3 regions of the Spirillospora sp. CA-128828 genome follow, and region 2 is predicted to be linked to each of the others. Evidence: riboswitches for the same ligand, from Rfam matches in the RefSeq annotation. Region 2 holds a riboswitch; each other region holds the start of a gene.

Region 1 (4,495 bases), 3.1 Mb from region 2:
GACCGGAGAACAGGGCGTACAGCGCGCCGTACGGCCGGTTCTGCAGGTACGACAGGCCGAGCGCGATCGTGTGCAGACCGGACAGTTCAGACCAGATCAGGTCGCCGAGGCGCCGCTCGCCGGTGGCGAGCTTGACGGTCTTGCCCGACCGCAGCAGCTCCCCGACGAGGCTCGGCCGCAGCTCGGCGGACGTGCCGCGCATCCGCTCCGGCAGCCCGGACATGCTGACCAGCCGCAGCCGCTCGCCCTCGATCCGCACGAACCCGCCCGCGTCGGCGCCGGTCAGCTCGATCAGCGCGGCGGTGATCCGGTCGAGCACGACGGCGAGGTCGAGCTCGGCGCCCAGGTCGGCGACGATGTCGTTCAGCCGCCGGACGAGCCGGGCCCGCTCGGTCATGTGGTGCTGGACGATCTCGTCGTCGTCGACCGGGTGGTACACCCCGACCCAGCCGAGCAGCGTGCCGTCCGGGTCCTTCAGCAGGCTCGTGTCGATGCGCACGTCGATGAGCCGGCCGTCGCGGTGGAACCGGCGGGTCGCGATCGAGATCTGCCCGCCCTCGCCCTCGCCGGCGCGGCGGGTGAGGAGCCGTTCGTGGACGGCGTTCTGCTCGGCCTTCAGCTCGTCCGGGACGATCGGCGGGACGCGTCCGATCATCTCCCGGGCGGGCCAGCCGAACATGCGCTCGGCCGCCGGGTTCCACACGGTCACCCGGTGCTTCTGGTCGACGGCCACGATCGCGTCGGCGGCGCTCTCGATGACGGCCCGCGCGATCGGATCGTGGACGTGTTCGTACACGTCTGTCATCGTGCCACCGGACTCCGGCCCACGGCGGGGCAACTTGCGCCGAAACTTGCTCAGCGACCCTTCAACGAACCCAAACCTTACCGTTTGGTAAGCCTGCCGATGAGGGCGGCCGCCACCCCGGCGACCAGGAACGACAGCAGCGAGGCGCTCATCCAGGTCTGCGGCGTGAAGTGCAGCGCGTCCTGGACGTCGTGCCAGAGGCCCGCCCAGCGGCCGACCGTGCCGGGGTTGACGAGCTGGTAGACGACGAACCCGATCGCCCAGGCCGCGATCATCCCCCAGCGGGACGGGGCCGTGCGCGAGACGTCCCAGCCGTCCCGCGTCCGGCGGCCGAGGAAGAAGTCGGCGGCGAGGACGCCGAGCATCGGCACGAACACCGACCCGATCAGCGACAGGAAGCCCGCGTAGTCGCCGATGTCCAGGACCAGCGCGAGGACGGTGATGCCGGCGCCGAGCACGACGCTCAGCACCCGGCGGTCGGCGCGCGGGAAGAGGTTCTGGATCGACACGGCGGTGGAGTAGGTGTCGGCGAACGACTGGTCCGCCTCCCGCAGCACGAACACGGCGAAGAACACCACGCCGAGCGCGGGGCCGAGGAACGGGTCGAAGATCTTGGTCGAGTCGCCCGCGACCAGCGCCAGCGCCAGCAGGCCGAGGACATAGGCGACGATCTGCGTGACGGAGTAGCCCGCGGCCGCGGCGCCGAAGGCCCCGCGCTCGGTCCGCGCGTGCCGGGTGTAGTCGGCGGCGACCGGCACCCAGGAGATCGACACGGCGAGGGCGGCGTCCGCCCCGACCCAGAAGCCGTCCCACGAGCCCTGCGAGAGGTCGGGCAGCGGCTGCCGGACGAGCTCCACGTAGAAGTACACGAGCGCGATCGCCACCGCGACCGTCACGTAGCGGCGCAGCACCCGCACCGAGCCGAGCGGCCAGATCGTCAGCACGGTCGTGACCGCCCCGGCGGCGATCACGTAGCCCCAGCGCGGGACGCCGTCCCACAGCTCGCGGGCCGCGTCCGCGATGACGATCAGCTCGAACGTCCCCCAGCCGACGAGCTGCGCGATGTTCAGGACCGTGGGCGCGTACGACAGCCGCGCGCCGAACAGTCCGCGCAGCAGCACCATCGCGGGCTGGCCGGTGCGGGCGCCGGGGACGGCGGCGAGGCCGAGCATCAGCCCGCCGAGCGCGGTTCCGACGGCCATCGCGACGATGCCGGCCATGATCGAGATGGTCGGCCTGCCATCGGCGTCCGGCGCGAGGACGGTGTAGGCGCCGGAGAAGGCCAGGAGGCTGACGCCGAGGTTGGCCCAGAAGGCGCTCTGGTCCCAGAAACCGAGGACCTTGGGGGCGGGTTCGTCGAGGGTGAAGGGGACCTCGTTGCGGGGCCGCTCGTCCTGAGGGCGCTTCTCGACGTCGGACGTCACGGGACACACTCCCTACGCCGGCATTACCCGGACAGGTTCATGCGGTCGGCGACGCCTTGGAGGCCGCCCTCTCAGCCCGGCTGTGGCCCGAGCTCCCGCGGGTATCGGTCAGGCCCGATCGTACAACCGCCCGACACGCGCTAAAAGGGGCAATCACCTCATAGGTTGCGGATCACGCGACGTACGGCGGGCCGTCGCCGGCGCCCTCCATCGGACGCCCCGCCTCCGCCCAGCCCTTCATGCCGCCGTCGACGTTCCGCGCCAGCCAGCCCGCCTGGTTCAGCGCCACGGTCACCTGCGCGGACCGGGCCCCGGACCGGCAGATCACGAAAACCTCCTGGTCACGCGGGACCTCCCCGGCACGATCGCCGAGCTGGCCCATGGCGATGTGGACGGCCGCGGGCGCGTGACCCGCGTCCCACTCGTCCTGCTCCCGGACGTCCAGCAGGTAGCCGTCCTGCGGGACGTCGGCGGCGACCACGGCGGGCACGTCTTCCCCGAAATTCATCACACCCCCATGGAACCGCGCGAAGCCCCCCTGCGTCGAATCACGCATGCGGTATCGGACGCTCCTTTTCGCGGCGCCCGGGCTGGCCATGCTCCTGTCTCTGGCCGCCTGCGGCGACGAACAGGCAAACGGAAACCCCGCCGACAAGCCCTCGGGCACGACGTCCGTGCAGCCGTCCGGCACGCCGGCGGACTCACTCACCGTTCAGGTCAAGGCTTCGAAGGAGGCTCCCGCCAAGACCTGGAAGCTCACCTGCGCACCGCCGGGCGGCACACATCCCAAGGCCTCCGACGCGTGCGCGGCCCTGACCAAGGTCAAGGAACCCTTCAAACCCGTCCCCAAGGACCAGATGTGCACCAAGATCTACGGCGGCCCTGAGGTCGCCACGGTCACGGGCACCTGGCAGGGCAAGCGGATCGACACGGAGTTCACCCGGGCCGACGGCTGCCAGCTGCACCGCTGGAGCGAGATCGGCCCGCTCTTCGGCAACGTCCCCAAGGTCCGCTGAAACCCTCTGACCGAGCCATCCCCGTTCCGGCTCGGTGCAGGGACGAACAGGCCCCGGCCGTCCGGCCGGGGCCTGTTCGCGTCACAGCCAGCCGCCGATGCTGCGGTTCTGGGAGACGGCGGTGTCGAAGGCCAGCGGGCAGGCCAGCACGAGCGTGCGCATCGGCTCCTGCAACTGGACGTGCATGCGCAGCACGTACCGGTCGGCGCCGGTGAACACCTGCGACAGGAACTCGCCCATCCCTTCGAAACCGCGCTGGATCCGGGCGAGCTCCTGCTGCTGCCAGTCGGTGACCCGGCCGCTCAGCAGCTCGTAGTAGCCGATCTGCTGTTCCTGCGGGGTGAGGATCTCCCAGCCGCGCATCGCCCGCTTGCGCAGGTACCCGATCAGACCGCCCCGGGGAGCGAGCACCTGCATGGTGGGCGTCCCCATGAACCCGTAGGGCTTGTAGAAGTGGAAGTACGGCATGCCGTCCGGGCGGAAGATCGACAGTTTGCGTTCGGCCTTCGTCTGGCTGCCCTGGTTCATCACGCGCAGCGCCTTCTTGGCACCGCTCACGCCTTCCTCGCGGACGTACGCGGCGGGCTGCCCCTGCGGACTCCAGATCGTGTAGTTCGCCTCGGTCGAGAAGAACTGCGCAGGCTGGTCGTAGACGAGGATCGGCGAGCCGTACAGATCCGCGGGCTGCTGCGGGGGCTGCGGCTGCGGCGGTGCGGGATAGCCCGGCTGCGGGACGACCGGCGGAGCATGACCGCCGTGCTGCGGTGGATACCCCTGCGGGGCATAGCCCGGCGGCGGCCCGGCCGGGGCGTACGGCGGTGCGGGGACGCCGCCCGGCGCGGGCGGCCCGTAGCCCTGGCCCGGCGGCCCGTAGCCGGGTGCGTGCGGGCCGGGCCGTGGGGGGTAAGGGGGGTAGCCCATGGCGGCTCCAAGCGAGGCGGTCATCCCGATTTCCTCGCGACACGATACGCCGCCCCCGCCCGGGTTCCGGCGCGAATTACTTGAGCAGCCGGGACATGCGGCGGTCGGCGAGGGGCTTGCCGCCGGTCTGGCAGGTGGGGCAGTACTGAAGCGCCGAGTCGGCGAACGACACCTCGCGGATCGTGTCGCCGCACACCGGGCATTTCTGGCCCGCTTTCCCGTGCACCCGCAGCCCCGTCTTCTTCTCGCCCTTGAGGTCCTGGGCTTCGAGGCCGCGTGAACGCTCGACCGCGTCCCGGAGCGTGCCGACGATCGCCTCGTGGAGGACG
Region 2 (4,495 bases):
GCTGGACGAGGTCGACGCCGCCCCCGAGGACCGCGTCCAGGAAGTCGGGCAGGTCCCCCTGCCGCTCACGCGCGTCCGTGCAGAGGTAGAGGCGGGCTCGGCTGAGCCGGGCGCGCAGGGCGACCGCGCGCTCGCCGGGGAGGTGCCTGGACACGGCGGAGGAACGTCCTTTCCCAAGAGCGGTCACGAGGTCACGCGGCGGCCCGGTGCCGTCACGCGTGACCTCGCGATCGTGTCACATGCGTCGTATGCCCTGGAAAGCGCGGGGGGCGCCCTAGAAAGCCAGTGCCTGGGCGCGCCGGCGGACCTCGGTCCCCCGGTTCTCGGTGAGCGCGTCCACGGGCGTTCCCGGCAGCGTGTCGTCGGCCGTGAACAGCCAGCGGATCGTCTCGACGTCGTCGAATCCGGCGTCCGACAGGAGCGTCAGCGTGCCGGGCAGCCCCTTGATGACCTGGCCGTCCTTGATGAAGGCCGCGGGCACCATGGGTTCGCCGTCCCGGCGCACCGCGAGGATCCGGTGCTCGTGGATGAGCTGCTTGATCCGGTGGGGCTTGATCCCGAGCCGCTCGGCGGTCTCCCTGAGGGTGAGCCATTCGCCGGCGAGGGCGTCGGTGCGGGGGTCCAGTGCGCTGTCAACGGTTGCGTGCATCTGCGTCACGCCCCCTTGCTACCACGCCATCGGAACCCTCAAACCCCCTGGACAACCGTTACCCCACCCGCGATCGCTATCCGCGAACGGCCTGCCGGACGGGCACGTCCGGGTCGGCGATCGCCTCCGGATCCACCGGCGTCCCGGCGGCGATCACCCGCCTCGCCTGCACCAGGTCGCGGGGCCTGTCGACGGTGAGGATCGCGTCCAGGCGGTCGCCGGTCAGCCACGCCACGGCCCACTTGCGGCCGGACGGGTCGCCCCGGTGGACGAGCCGCTCGGACGCGGCGTGACTGCCCGCGTACTGGACCATGCGCCCGAACTGCTCGGACCAGAAGTAGGGGGCGGCGTCGTACTCGGCGTCCCGGCCGAGGAGGGCCGCGGCGGCGACCTCGGGGGCGTTGAGGGCGGTGTCCCAGTGCTCGACGAGGAGCCGCCGCCCGTAGCGCCGCGACCACCAGGCGGCGCAGTCCCCGACCGCCACGACGTCCGGGCGGAGCGAACCGGGATCCTCCTCGCCCATGTAGGCGCGGAAGGAGCCGTCGGTGACCACGCCGCGCTCCAGCAGCAGGCCGGAGCCCTCCAGCCAGGACAGGACGGGCCGGACGCCGACGCCGACGACCACCTCGTCCGCGTCGATCGTCGCCCCGCCGGCGAGGACGAGGCCGCCGTCGCGCACCTCCGCCACCTTGACGCCGGTCCGCAGCTCGACCCCGGCCTCGGCGTACCAGGGCGCGGTGAGCGCCCCCACCTCGGGTCCGATCGCGTTGGCGAGCGGGGTGTCGGCCGCCTCCACGACGGTGACGCGGCAGCCCTTCCCGGCCGCGGTCGTGGCGACCTCGGCGCCGATCCAGCCCGCCCCGACGATCACGATCCGGGCGCCCTCGACGAGCCGGGCCCGCAGGTCGCGGGACTCGTCGATGGTGCGCAGGACGTGCTGGCGACCGTCCCCCGGCAGCGTGATCGGGGCCGCGCCGGTCGCGATCACCAGACCGTCGAACGGAAGGTCGCCCGCCGTGGACGCGACCGTGCCGCCGCGCCCCGGCCCGTCCAGCCGCAGGCCGGTGGCGCGCTCGCCGAGCAGCAGCTCGCAGCGCAGCGCGTCCCAGTCCGCGTCGACGGTCGTGTCGTCGGACTCGCCCGCGAGGACGGCCTTCGACAGCGGCGGACGGTCGTAGGGCCGGTGCCGCTCCGCCGACACGAGGGTCAGCGCGCCCTCGTACCCCTTGCTCCGCAGGGCCTCGGCGGCGCGCACGCCGGCCAGCCCGCCGCCAACGACGATGACCCTCTCCATGAAGGCAACCCTAACCGGCGGCGATTCTCTGATGGACACCTGTCCAGGCAATGGCGCGCGTTGCCAAGGTCGTAAGGTGGGAACCGGGTAAAAACGGCACAGAGCGCGGGAGTCCGGTGCGACCGGGCTGAGAGGGCGGCTGAACGGGCCGCCGACCGCCACGACCTGATCCGGATCATGCCGGCGAAGGGAGCGCGCATGCAGATCGTGATCATCGGCGCCGGGGTCATCGGCCTGGCCACCGCCTGGCGGGCCGCGGCGGGCGGCGCCGCCGTCACCCTCGTCGATCCGGCGCCCGCGTCCGGCGCCTCGTCCGTGGCGGCGGGCATGCTCACCCCGGTCAGCGAGCTGACGTACGGCGAGGAGCCGCTGCTGCGGCTCGGCCTCGCCTCCCGCGACCGGTACGGCGCGTTCGTCGCCGAACTGGAGGAGTTGACCGGCCTGGAGACCGGTTACCGCACCGACGGGATCATCGAGGTCGCGTCCGACTCCGACGACCTCCGGTACCTGGACGACCTGCGCCGCTTCCAGGAGAGCCTCGGCATTCCCGTCGAGGCCCTGACCGGCCGGGAGTGCCGGCGGCTGGAGCCGATGCTCGCGCCCGGCGTGCGCGGCGGCCTGCTCGCCCCCGAGGACGGCTCGGTCGACCCGCGCCGGCTCACCCCGGCGCTGCTGGCGGCGTGCGAGCGGCTCGGCGTCCGGCTCGTCCGGCGGCGCGCCGCGCGCGTCGTCGCCGAGAGCGGCGCGGCGGCCGGGGTGGGGCTGGACGACGGCACGGTCGTCCACGCGGACCGGGTGCTGCTGGCCGCCGGGCCGTGGTCGGGCGACCTGGAGGGCCTGCCGCCGGGGACCGTGCCCCCCGTCCGCCCGGTGAAGGGGCAGGTGCTCCGGCTCCGCACCCGGACACCGTTCATCCGGCGGTCGACCCGCGGGCTCGTGAAGGGGTCGTCGGTCTACCTGGTGCCGCGCGCGGACGGCGAGGTCGTCGTCGGCGCCACGCAGGAGGAGCTGGGCTTCGACACGCGCGTCACCGCCGGCGGGCTGTGGGAGCTGCTGCGGGACGCCCGCGAGTTGCTGCCCGGCATCACCGAACTGGAGTTCGCCGAGGTCACGGCCGGGCTGCGTCCGGGCTCCCCGGACAACGCGCCCGTGATGGGCCCCACCGCGATGCCCGGCCTGTACGTCGGCACCGGGCACTTCCGCAACGGCATCCTGCTGACCCCGGTGAGCGCGGACATCCTGTCCGCGATGCTGCTGGACGGGCCCGTCCCCGAGATCGCCGGGCCGTTCACGCCCGGCCGCTTCTCCGCCGGGGTGAACGCATGAAGGTGATCGTCAACGGTGAGCCGCGCGAGCTGCCGGAGGGCGTGAGCGTCGCCGAGGCCGTCGCGTCCGTCACCGCCGCGGGGACCGGCGTGGCCGCCGCGCTCAACGACGAGGTCGTCCGGCGCTCGGCCTGGGACACGACGACCCTGCGCGACGCCGACCGGCTCGAAGTCTTGACCGCCGTACAGGGAGGATGACGTGGAGGACAAGCTGGTCATCGCCGGCGAGGAGCTGGGCTCGCGGCTGATCATGGGGACCGGGGGCGCGCCCAGCATGACGGTGCTGCGGGAGGCGCTCACCGCGTCCGGGACGGAGCTGACCACGGTCGCGATGCGGCGGGTGGACCCGTCCGCACGCGGCTCGGTGCTGGACGTGCTGGCCGAGTGCGGCATCCGGATCCTGCCGAACACGGCGGGCTGCTTCACCGCGGGCGAGGCCGTCCTCACGGCCAAGCTCGCCCGCGAGGCGCTCGGCACGGCCTGGGTCAAGCTGGAGGTGATCGCGGACGAGCGGACGCTGCTGCCCGACCCGATCGAGCTCGTGGAGGCCGCCGAGCAGCTCGTCGACGACGGTTTCACCGTCCTGCCGTACACCAACGACGACCCCGTCCTCGCGCACCGCCTGGAGCAGCTCGGCTGCGCGGCCGTGATGCCGCTCGGCTCCCCGATCGGGTCGGGCCTCGGCATCCGCAACCCGCACAACATCGAGCTGATCGTCGAGCGCGCGAACGTCCCGGTGATCCTGGACGCGGGGCTCGGCACCGCGTCCGACGCCGCCCTGGCCATGGAGCTCGGCTGCGACGCCGTGCTCCTCGCGACCGCCGTGACCCGCGCGCAGTCCCCCGCCCGGATGGCCGCCGCGATGCGGCACGCGGTCGAGGGCGGGCGGCTCGCCAGGCTGGCCGGGCGGATCCCGAAGCGCCGGTACGCGCAGGCGTCCTCCCCCTTCGAGGGCCTCGCCACCTCGTAGCATCGCTAAAGGTTCGGTTGTAGAAGTTTTCGCTGGACCTGAAATGTCCGCGCCTCCAGACTTGGGGCCGTCCACCGGACGCCGTGCCGCAACCCGGCAGATCGTTTCGGTGTTCATGGAAACGACCCATACCTAAGGTGCGTGACATGCAGCAGGACAGCGGCGCGCGCGTCGGCAAACTCGCGGTGGCGGCCGCCACGGTGACGGTGGTCCTCTGGGCGTCGGCCTTCGTCGCGATCCGCAGCGCGGGCGCCGAG
Region 3 (4,495 bases), 1.3 Mb from region 2:
CCGCCAGCAGCAGCGCCCCCGGCGCGTCCAGCTCCCGGACGCCCGGCCACACCGCCGCGACGATCGCCGCGACCCCCGCCAGCAGCGCCGCGAGCAGGGCGTCCTTCGCCGTCACACCGACCCTGGGCATCGTCACCACCCGACCATTGTCCCCGAGTCCCGCGATCTTCGCGCATCACCCCGTGTTCCGCGCGGAGGCGTCCTCCGGGGAGAACCCGCCGAGGGACACCGGGACGAACAGGATGATCTTTCTCATCGCGCTCTCCTTCCGGACCGGCCGCCCCGCCCTATAGTTCTGCAAACCCCGTCACGAAGGGCCGACAGTTGTCCGTCCCCCCGCCCGCTGTCCCCCCGCCGGAACTCCGGATCACGCTCGGCCGGAAAGCGTACCGACGGCCGTTCCGGATCTTCCTCTCCGCGCTCGCCGCCGGCCTGCTCGTCTCCCTGTCCACGCTTTCCAGCGCCGAAGCTTGGGAACCGGAGCAGGCCCGCCGGGCCACCGGCTTCTTCGGCGGCGGCTGCGCGCTCGTCGCGCTGGCGGCCGCCTTCTGGGCATGGGCGATGCACCGCGACCGCCTCGTCGTGACCATCTCGGAGAAGGGCGTGGCCCTTCGCCGCCGCAAGCAGCGGGCGGAGATCCCCGCCGGAGCGGTCGAGGCGGTCGGGATCACGTGGCCGGTCACCGACCCCGTCTGGACGATCTGGTTCGACTCCGAGGCGGCCCCGGGCGTCGACGCCGTCGCCAAGATCGAGGACGGCGCCGTGACGCTGCTGCGCGACCGGTCGCTCCCCTCGGGCTGGGTCCGTGCGGCGGAGAACGCGACCACGGAGATCCTGGGCGTCGCCTGGCGCGTCATGGACGACGAAGGCAGGGAGGTACCGCCGCCCCCGGCGGGCGCCCTGCTCAAGGCGGACCGCGTCCTGGTCGACGGCGTCGGCCGCTACCGCGACGAACGCGGCGGCGCCCTCCTCGCCGTGGCCCACGGCCCGCTCGGCAGGCCGCCGCGGGGGCGGTCGGGCTTCTTCCCCCTCGCCCCCGGGAGAGGCCGCCGGAGGATCGTGCTGCGCGACCCCCACGCCCGCACGCTGCTGGTGTTCAAGCGCACGTCCTCGCCGCTGGGCCGCGACCGCCTGCGCGTGTTCGACCCCGACGGCCGCCTCCTCGGCGTGGTGCGCGGCCGCCATGAGCCGTCCTTCCACACCACCGGCGGCGTGCTTCTCGGCAGCACCCGGCAGGCCGGCGACCGCCACATCGTCACCGGCGTGGACGGACGGCGGTCGGCCACGCTGCGGACCAAGAGCGGCGCCGACGACAGCCGCATGTGGCTGGAGCGGTCGCCGTCGGCTCCGGAACCGCTTCGCGCGCTCGCCCTGGCCCTGCCCATGGCCGTGCGCATCGCCCGCCAGTCCTGACGCCGGCGCTCAGGCATCCCGCGCACGGCCCACGCGGGCGCGCTTACCGCATCGGCGGCGGTTGCGGCAACGGGGGTGCGGCGGGTTAGCGTCGGGGGCGACAGATCGCGGGGGCCCGGCGAACCGGGCTGAGATAGCGGCTGGGACGGCCGCTGACCGCATGAACCTGACCGGGTAATGCCGGCGTAGGGAGAGATCGAGTCGTCATGACCGAACCTGTGGTTCCAGCTGCGCGCAAGACCTACCTCCAGGGCTCGCGCCCCGACATCCGCGTCCCGATGCGGGAGGTGCCGCTGACCAACGGCGACGCCGTCGTCCTGTACGACACCTCCGGGCCGTACACCGATCCTGAGCAGGACACCGACGTCCGCAGGGGGCTGCCCCCGGTGCGGGAGGCGTGGATCGCCGAGCGCGGCGACACCGTCCCGTACGAGGGGCGGGCGGCGCGTCCCGAGGACGACGGGAGGCGGCCGGCGCCCGCCGCCTTGGGCGGCCCCGCGCAGGTGGTCCGGGAGGACTTCCTGCCGCGGCGGCCGCGCCGGGCGGCCGGCGGCGCGGTGACCCAGCGCGCCTACGCGCGCCGCGGGGAGATCACGCCGGAGATGGAGTTCGCGGCGCTGCGCGAGGGCGTGCCGCCGGAGTTCGTCCGGGACGAGCTGGCGGCCGGGCGCGCCGTGCTGCCCGCCAACGTCAACCACCCCGAGATCGAGCCGATGGTCATCGGGCGGAACTTCCTGGTGAAGGTGAACGCGAACATCGGCAACTCGGCGGTCGCGTCCTCGGTCGAGGACGAGGTCGAGAAGATGACGTGGGCGACCCGGTGGGGCGCCGACACGATCATGGACCTGTCGACCGGGAAGGACATCCACACCACGCGGGAGTGGATCCTGCGGAACTCTCCGGTGCCGGTCGGGACCGTCCCGCTCTACCAGGCCGTCGAGAAGGTCGGCGGCGACCCCGCGGAGCTGACCTACGAGGTCTTCCGCGACACGGTGATCGAGCAGGCCGAGCAGGGCGTGGACTACATGACCGTGCACGCCGGGGTCCTGCTCCCGTACGTGCCGCTGACGGCGCGGCGCAAGACGGGGATCGTGTCTCGCGGCGGGTCGATCATGGCGGCCTGGTGCCTGGCGCACCACGAGGAGAACTTCCTCTACACGCACTTCCGGGAGCTGTGCGAGATCTTCGCCGCCTACGACGTCACCTGGTCGCTCGGGGACGGCCTGCGCCCCGGTTCGATCGCGGACGCCAACGACGAGGCGCAGTTCGCCGAGCTGCGCACGCAGGGCGAGTTGACGAGGATCGCGGCGGAGTACGGCAACCAGGTGATGAACGAGGGGCCCGGGCACGTCCCGATGCACAAGATCAAGGAGAACGTCGACCTGCAGCAGGAGTGGTGCGACGGGGCGCCGTTCTACACGCTCGGCCCGCTGACCACCGACATCGCGCCCGGCTACGACCACATCACCTCGGCGATCGGCGCCGCGATGATCGGCTGGCACGGCACCGCGATGCTCTGCTACGTCACGCCGAAGGAGCACCTCGGGCTGCCGGACCGCGACGACGTCAAGGCCGGCGTGATCGCCTACAAGATCGCCGCGCACGCCGCCGACCTGGCCAAGGGCCATCCGGGCGCGCAGGCGTGGGACGACGCGCTGTCGGACGCGCGGTTCGACTTCCGGTGGGAGGACCAGTTCAACCTCTCCCTCGATCCGGACACCGCCCGCGCGTTCCACGACGCGACGCTCCCGGCGGCGCCCGCGAAGACCGCGCACTTCTGCTCGATGTGCGGCCCGCACTTCTGCTCGATGAAGATCACGCGGGACGTCCGGCGGTACGCCGGCGAGCACGGGCTGGCCGAGGGCGAGGCGCTCGCCGCCGGGATGCGGGAGAAGGCCGCGGAGTTCAAGGCGGCCGGCGGGCGGGTCTACCTGCCGGTCTCCCCCGCCGGTTCCTGACCGCACGGCGTCCGGCCCGCCGCGGCACCGTCCGCGGCGGGCCGGGCGCCCGGGCGCATCCGGCCACCGGTCACCGGGGCGGCGCGGATAGGATCGAAGGACCGTTCCAAAGCCGCGGATCCCCTCGAATCGCCGCAGCGCCGTCTACCCGCCGGGAAGGACCGACGACCCAGGTGACCAGCGACGACACGCCGAAGGCCCGCGCCCGGGCGGTGCGCGCCGACGTGCGCCGCAACCGTGCGCGGCTGCTCGCCGCCGCGCGGGAGACGTTCGAGCGGGACGGGGCCGGCGCGTCCCTGGAGGGCGTCGCCCGTGGCGCCGGGGTCGGCATCGGCACGCTCTACCGCCACTTCCCCACCCGCCAGGACCTCCTGGAGGCGCTGCTCGCCGGGGTCTACGACGACCTCGCCGCGGCGGCCCGCGACCTGATGGTCACCCCGGCGCCGGGCGAGGCCCTCATGACGTGGCTGCGGACGTTCATCTCCGAGGTCACGGCGTTCCCCGGGATGGCGGCCTCGGCGATGGTGTCGCTCCAGGACGAGCGGCCGGAACCGTCCCGCTCCTGGAGGGCCATGCACGAGGCGGGCGAGGCGCTGTTCGCCCGCGCGCAGCGTGCCGGGGACGCGCCCGCCGGGGTCCCGTTCACCGACGTGCTGAGGCTCGCCGGGGCGATCGCGGCGGTCACCGAGCGGGAACCGGTGGCCGCGGGCCGGCTGCTGTCGCTCGCCGCCACCGGCGTGATGCCGGGCAAGGCCCGCTAGCCCTCGCCGCCGGTCAGGCCGTGTCGGGACTGGGCAGGACGCGGCGAGGGCCGCGCGGCTCCTCGGCCCGCTTGCGCCATTCCCGCGGGTAGCCGACCGACACCTCGATGTGCGGGACGTCGCCGGTCCAGATCGTCCGCGGGTTGTGCAGGTGCCCGTACACGACGGACACCGCGCCGTAGCGCGCGTGCCAGTCCGCGGTGCGCTCGGTGCCGCACCATTGGGCGAACTCGGGATACCACAGGACGCGGGTGGGTTCGCGGACGAGCGGCCAATGGTTGACGAGCACGGTCCGCGTTCCCGGCTCCAGGGCGGCCAGGCGTTCCTCGGTGTAGGCGATCCGGGCGGCGCACCAGGCGTCCC

The links. A riboswitch is a leader RNA that binds a small molecule or an ion and turns the genes downstream of it on or off. The one in region 2 is predicted to bind thiamine pyrophosphate.
Region 1: another riboswitch for thiamine pyrophosphate. It lies ahead of ACQPXG_RS00800 (purine-cytosine permease family protein); the one in region 2 lies ahead of thiO (glycine oxidase ThiO).
Region 3: another riboswitch for thiamine pyrophosphate. It lies ahead of thiC (phosphomethylpyrimidine synthase ThiC); the one in region 2 lies ahead of thiO (glycine oxidase ThiO).

Annotation. Positions count from the first base shown of each region.
Region 1 is NZ_CP191986.1:147,042-151,536, reverse strand. Features, by position in the region: gene ACQPXG_RS00805 (PAS domain-containing protein) at 1-805, opposite strand, end outside; gene ACQPXG_RS00800 (purine-cytosine permease family protein) at 883-2,229, opposite strand; TPP riboswitch at 2,222-2,338, opposite strand; gene ACQPXG_RS00795 (rhodanese-like domain-containing protein) at 2,402-2,737, opposite strand; gene ACQPXG_RS00790 (SSI family serine proteinase inhibitor) at 2,784-3,245, shown strand; gene ACQPXG_RS00785 (hypothetical protein) at 3,327-4,190, opposite strand; gene ACQPXG_RS00780 (Fpg/Nei family DNA glycosylase) at 4,243-4,495, opposite strand, start outside.
Region 2 is NZ_CP191986.1:3,249,211-3,253,705, reverse strand. Features, by position in the region: gene thiE (thiamine phosphate synthase) at 1-154, opposite strand, end outside; gene ACQPXG_RS16105 (Rv2175c family DNA-binding protein) at 275-649, opposite strand; gene ACQPXG_RS16100 (NAD(P)/FAD-dependent oxidoreductase) at 726-1,943, opposite strand; TPP riboswitch at 2,039-2,152, shown strand; gene thiO (glycine oxidase ThiO) at 2,142-3,269, shown strand; gene thiS (sulfur carrier protein ThiS) at 3,266-3,466, shown strand; gene ACQPXG_RS16085 (thiazole synthase) at 3,468-4,238, shown strand; gene ACQPXG_RS16080 (DMT family transporter) at 4,385-4,495, shown strand, end outside.
Region 3 is NZ_CP191986.1:4,594,608-4,599,102, reverse strand. Features, by position in the region: gene ACQPXG_RS22555 (sensor histidine kinase) at 1-130, opposite strand, end outside; gene ACQPXG_RS22550 (hypothetical protein) at 325-1,413, shown strand; TPP riboswitch at 1,511-1,624, shown strand; gene thiC (phosphomethylpyrimidine synthase ThiC) at 1,620-3,371, shown strand; gene ACQPXG_RS22540 (TetR/AcrR family transcriptional regulator) at 3,545-4,132, shown strand; gene ACQPXG_RS22535 (metallophosphoesterase family protein) at 4,146-4,495, opposite strand, start outside.